2 regions of the Pseudoalteromonas sp. SWXJZ10B genome follow, and region 1 is predicted to be linked to the other one. Evidence: riboswitches for the same ligand, from Rfam matches in the RefSeq annotation. Region 1 holds a riboswitch; the other holds the start of a gene.

Region 1 (3,162 bases):
AGAGTAACCAAGTGCTACCGCAGGAATCGCCTGTTTCTCGTTACCGCTAAAAGTGCTAGCACGCAAATCAGCTGCAACGTTAATATTAAACTCTTTTGCTAAGCTCTCGTTCCACAGCAATAACTGAGGAGAGGCAACGCTTGCAGGGAAATCTTCTATCGCAAAGTTTTCCGTAATGTCTGTGTATCTTGGCACTAATTTCATGGTAATTCCTATTATTGCTGACTTATACCAACACGGTTGTCACCAACGCCATAAGCAACAATTAAACTTAACTCTTGCATACTTAAGCCGCTTTGCTTTTGCATTTCATTAAAAAAAGCTTGGGCAGCACTCAGTGATTTTTTAGTTTGTAAGCCGCCGTCTATAATTTTATGAGCACGTAAGTAATTCTCTACATCGCGTGATAGTAAAAAAGTATCTTTACCAAGTGCTCGTAGCGCATAAGGTCCTGTATTCCCGCCTAAACGCGAACCATGTTTTTTTAAATACGCCCATAAACCAATAATATCGTCTGCTGGCCAATTAGCGACAAACTGGCTAAAACTGCCATGTTCCCCTGCTATTTCGTGGATCATGTAAGCATTTTCGGTAATTGTTTTTACTTTTTTATAGTTACGAACGATTCGCTCATCCGTTGCTTTTTGTTCCAGCATATCAGGTGGCATCATTAATAACTTATCAACGCTAAAATTCCAAAAAACCTCTCTAAAGCCTGGCCACTTATTATTAATGACTGACCAATAAAAGCCGCTTTGAAATACTTTTCGAGTAAATTCCTCAAGCCAATCGTCGTCACTTAACGTGCTTAGTTGTTTTTTAGATAGCGGTTTTGCAAGTAATAACTTAAGCATTTTTTCGGAGCCTTTTCGCTCTACCGCTCGCTTATAAATATCGCTAAATTTTTCCATACTAATTAAATACCTCACTACTTATATTGCTAGTGTACGAGAAAAGCACCCAATACGTAACCACTCCCATTATGGATGAATGAATATGCATTTAGTCGCTTGACACCTAGACGGCTAAAATGCTTTAATCGCCGTAATTACCCTATTTAAATTGCACAGGTTTGTAAGTTTTTACTCTACAAACAGGTGTAAAGGGCTAGAAGAGGTGCGTTATTCAGGTAGCGTATGTTAGGAGCGCAAACTCCAGTGAGCATACGTGAGGGGAATTAACGCCGAGAAGTAACCACTTTTGCGAGGTGTTTATTTCGGGCGACTAGGTTGAACCCTAGCGACTGTCACCAATAGCTGCTTATAAAAGCAGCTTATTAGTTTGGTGGAGAGCTTCTGGTCTTAAATATTAAGGCCGTGCGCCCTATTATTTTAAGCCCATTCGCTCTTCGAATTATTAGTTCGAACGACGTTAATGCGGCTCCTTCCATAAAGCTTTTTAACTCTTCGAATAATACCAATTGCATTAAATTAGTTATCGCTAAAATGATCACGTTTTTAATAAAGTTGGTACAAATTATAAGTTCGTGAGAGATGATCAACAACTTCAATTTAAACGACTACTCATTGTGGACCGCGCTCGTAACGCCATTTGATCAACACGGCGATGTTGACTACAACACGTTAACTAAACTGGTTAGCGATCAAGAAGCGGCACATAACGGTATTTTACTACTTGGCAGTACGGGCGAAGGTTTAGCACTCACGCTAAAAGAGCAACAAGCCATTGTTGAACACGTATGCCAACTAAAACCAGCAGTACCACTCATGGTTGCTGTGGGCGGTAGTAACTTAAAGCAACAAATTGAGTGGGTTAACTACTGTAATACACTCCCAATTCATAGCTTTTTACTTGGCTCACCGCTTTATGCAAAGCCTGGCGCTATAGGTCAAACTCATTGGTTTGAAAGCCTACTTAATGCAAGTGTTCACCCGTGTATGCTTTATAACGTACCGGGTCGAAGTGCTGTTAGCATTCCAACGGCAACAATTCAAAACTTACAAAATAATAAAAATTTATGGGCACTAAAAGAAGCGAGCGGCAGCATTGCTCAGTTTGAAGCTTATCGCCAAGCAGCGCCTAATTTAGCTATTTTTAGTGGCGACGATGCGCTAATGCCATATTTTGCCCAAGCCGGTGCAAAAGGTTTAGTGTCGGTAGCTGCAAATGCATGGCCCGCACAAACTCACGAGTTTGTTAAACGCAGCTTAAGTGGTCAACACCCTAATTTATTTGCCCAGTGGTCAAGCGCTATTAATAGCCTATTTGCTGTTGCAAACCCTATTCCCGTAAAGGTATTGATGCATTTGCAAGGTCGCTTAAGCAGCCCGCAACTTCGTCCACCTTTAACACACCTTGAGTTAACTCAAACCGATTGCATCACAACTGCAAACAACACCATTTTATCTTGGCATTAAATACAGGTTTTTATAATGAGCTGGTTAGAACTATTAAATAATTTAGAATCGGGCGCAGTACGCGCAGCATCACAAAACGAAAGCGGCCAATGGCAAGCTAACGTAGAAGTAAAACAAGGCATTTTGGATGCCTTCAAAAATGGCACTAATACTGAGTTTGCAGGTGGTTTTGTTGATAAACATAACTTAGCTCCGCAAGAATTTAGTACTGACGATGGCGTACGTATGGTGCCGGGTGGCTCTAGTGTTCGCCGTGGTGCTTATGTTGCTAAAGGCACGATTATTATGCCACCAGCGTATGTAAACATTGGTGCATACATCGACGAAGGCACAATGGTAGATAGCCACGCATTAGTTGGCTCGTGTGCACAAGTAGGTAAAAACGTACATTTAAGTGCTGCAGTGCAGCTTGGTGGTGTACTTGAGCCAATTGGTGCAAGCCCAGTAGTTGTAGAAGACGACGCCTTTATTGGCGCTGGCTGTATTATTGTTGAAGGCGTAGTCATTAAAAAAGGCGCAGTACTTGCCCCTGGCGTGCGTTTATCAGCGACTATTCCGGTGTATGACTGCGTAAACGAGCGACAACTAGATAAAGGCGAGCCTATTCCTGAATATGCCATTGTAATACCAGGCTCTCGCCCTGCGTCAAACGAATGGGCGCGCGAGCAAGGCCTAAGCATGTCGTGTGCGTTAATTGTTAAATACCGCGACGAGAAAAGCGATGCATCGTTATTGCTTGAAGAGGTTTTACGATAATGAGCTTTTTGAGCACGCCTATCAAAAC
Region 2 (3,162 bases), on a different contig from region 1:
TAAGCAAGAGTATTTAGCGACGCGGTTATTGTTAAAACACCTTATTAAAGTAACGCAGCCGCAACATGCGCACGTAGCCCTTAATAAAATGAGTACCGAATTTGACGAGGCAAGCTCAAAGCTGCAAATACATTTAAATGGTAATATTATTAACACCTGTATTTCGCATTCGCATGGTTTGGTTGGGGTCGCGCTAAATTTTGATAAAAGTGAGTTTGGGTTTGATATTGAAAAAGTAAGCCTAAAGCGCCCGTTTGAAAAGCTCGCTAAGCATTTTTATCATAATGATGAAATTACACTTATCACTGAGCCTACTAATACCCAAGCCCAAGCAGATACATTTTTTAGAATTTGGACATTAAAAGAGTCACTTGCTAAAGCCACCAGCCGCCCTATTGCAAAATTACTTAGCCCCAATGTGTTTGACGAATTACATAGTGCAAAGCTGAGTGCTTGCAGTAATAGCATTACTGTAGCTGATAGCAGTGACAGCAATGTTTGTTTTGATGTAAGTGTGGTGCATAAAAAAAGCATCGACTGGCGATGCTTTTTATTAACTGATTTTATTAAGTGATTTTGTTAAGTGACTTTATTAGGTAACTTTAATAAATCGCTTTCCTGAATAACCGCTATTTAAGCAGCAAAATCGTTTTCTAATAAACGGCTATGAATAGACTGTACTACGTTATCTGACTCAGTTTGCTCTACTAAAAAGCACAGGTTGTGCTTACTAGCACCGTGACAAATTAGTCGAATGTTAAAGTCTTTTAGTACACTCATTAAGTTCATTTCGTGTTGGCGTAATTGAATCTCAGAGCCAATAAGTGCCACCAATGTTAGGTTGTTTTCTACCGACACATGGCAAAACTCTGCAAGCTTATCGAGGCATTCTTGATCAAGCTCTGGGCGCGATGCGTTTTGCGCGTTATCAAGGGTTATAGCTACGCTGATTTCTGATGTGGTTACCAAATCTACCGATATATTGTATTCACTTAATAGTGTAAATACGCGTGCTAAAAAGCCGCTTGCTAGGAGCATTTCGGGGCTTTTAAGCGTAAGCAATATTTGGTTTTTACGTTGCGTTACTGCGCGTATACCTGGTTGCTGCGATTTTTCGCGCTCAATCCATGTACCACCACGCTCTGGCTCTCGGCTAGAACCAACAAACACGTTAATGTGGCTCCGGCTTGCTGGTAAAATAGTCGCTGGGTGCAATACTTTTGCGCCAAAGGTCGCCATTTCAGCGGCTTCGTCAAAACTTAAACGTGCAATTGGCGTCGCTTTTGCGCACAAACGCGGGTCGGTGCTAAAAATACCCACTACGTCGGTCCAAATATGCACGCTTTTAGCGTTAATTGCTTCAGCTAAAAGTGCAGCGCTGTAATCTGAACCACCACGTCCAAGCGTTGTTGTTTGACCGTATTCGTCACTGCCAATAAAGCCCTGAGTCACAATTACTTGAGCGTCTAATAACGGGATTAAATGTTCTTTAGCGGCTTGCGCTGTGGCTGCAACATTAGGCGTTGCTTTACCAAATTGGCTGTCGGTTTTAAGCACCTTGCGCACATCAAAGCGATCGGCGTTTAAACCTTGTAAACGCAACACCTGAGCAAATAAATAAGACGACAAACGCTCACCAAAGCTAAGTAGCTCGTCGTGTTGCTGATCGGTTGTTAGTGACTCTTGAGCCAATGTTTGAAATGCTTTTAGGGTTTCGTTAAAGCCAACCGCTAAATCGGCATCTAGCGATAACTCATCTAAAATAATGTGTTGAATAGCAAGCACGCCGTTTATATGCTCTTGGCGCTCACTTGAGGTAATACTTGGTTTGCACAGTGCAACTAAGTGGTTAGTTACGCCGGCACTAGCGCTCACGGCAACAATACGTACGCTTTTATCTGCAACAATAATTTCGCTACAGCGACTCATCGCTTCAAAGTTGGCAACACTTGTTCCGCCAAATTTGGCAACGATGTAATCTGATTTTGCGCTTAACTCTGTTTGAGGCACTGTTTGTGGCGCTGATTGGGTAGTCATTTAGTCTCCTTTCGCGATATCCAAATCGCAATAAAACAAGAAGAACTTGGCAAAGGAATGCTTGAAGATAAGTCCACTGCCAGAAGCTCTCCACCTATATTGGTGACAGTTTTGAGGATTCAGCCCCATAAACCGAAAAACAATGACGACGTACCATTATTTTCCTCGGCGAGTACTTCCCTCCTTAATGATCATCGGCATTCGTCGCCTAACATTAAGTACCTAAGTATCGCACCTCTTCTGAATGCTTTATTAACCAGTGGCTAATAAAACAAAACCCCACTAAGTAGCGGGGCTTTGAAAGTTATCGTTTAGACGTCTAGCTGTCAAGCATTTAATAATTTATGCATCAAATAAAACTGCCCATGTAATACGAGCCTGCATAACCTACGGTGTAGCAAATTAATAAATGCAGCGATAAACGCAAGTAGCTCATAAAGGTAAGCGCTTTAACTTTGCTCATGGCAATAATGCCCGCAGCCGACCCAATGATAAGCATTGAACCGCCCACGCCCGTTGCATACGTAAACGACAACCAGTGTTGTTGGCTCATTACTATATCGGCTTTTAATAAAGCAGCAGTAAGCGGTACGTTATCGACCCCTGCTGATAATATGCCCATTAAGTAGTTTGCGTACTCGGGTGCCATTACCGTATATAGGTCGGTAAATTTACTCAACATACCAATTTCTTTAAGTGCGCCTACAAGTAAAAGTACACCTACAAAAAACAATAATGTGTCGTATTCTATATCGCGAACAAAGTCGATTATGTCTTTGTTAATGTCTTTTTTGCGCATTAAAAATTGCGCGACTAAAAACATCACTGATAAGCCAAACAAAAAGGTGAGTAAAGGCGGTACGCTGTAAACTACACTCAGCATAAGTGTGCTCACTACGGTAGATAAAAATATAACAGCAATGGTAATGTCGGTTTTTTCGATGCGGGTTTTACCTGCACCAGCAAACTCAACACGCCCTTTCATACCGATAGATAGTAACGCGGCTAGCAACATAACGCTTGCAAGAGCTGGCGCTATAAGTAGTAATAAATGAGCAATGGTTACTTTGCCGTCTAAAAATATCATCAGTGTGGTTACGTCACCTGTTATTAGCGATACCCCAC

The links. Region 1 has a riboswitch for lysine ahead of dapA (4-hydroxy-tetrahydrodipicolinate synthase). Riboswitches for the same ligand answer to the same signal wherever they lie in the genome.
Region 2: linked by a shared signal. The riboswitch ahead of lysC (lysine-sensitive aspartokinase 3) and the one ahead of dapA (4-hydroxy-tetrahydrodipicolinate synthase) in region 1 are both predicted to bind lysine.

Annotation. Positions count from the first base shown of each region.
Region 1 is NZ_JADYXD010000009.1:98,360-101,521, forward strand. Features, by position in the region: gene I6F54_RS10540 (protein adenylyltransferase SelO) at 1-204, opposite strand, end outside; gene I6F54_RS10545 (DNA-3-methyladenine glycosylase I) at 216-911, opposite strand; lysine riboswitch at 1,104-1,303, shown strand; gene dapA (4-hydroxy-tetrahydrodipicolinate synthase) at 1,494-2,378, shown strand; gene I6F54_RS10555 (2,3,4,5-tetrahydropyridine-2,6-dicarboxylate N-succinyltransferase) at 2,394-3,134, shown strand; gene I6F54_RS10560 (PLP-dependent decarboxylase) at 3,134-3,162, shown strand, end outside.
Region 2 is NZ_JADYXD010000004.1:55,793-58,954, reverse strand. Features, by position in the region: gene I6F54_RS05315 (4'-phosphopantetheinyl transferase family protein) at 1-574, shown strand, start outside; gene lysC (lysine-sensitive aspartokinase 3) at 634-2,037, opposite strand; lysine riboswitch at 2,113-2,285, opposite strand; gene nhaD (sodium:proton antiporter NhaD) at 2,387-3,162, opposite strand, start outside.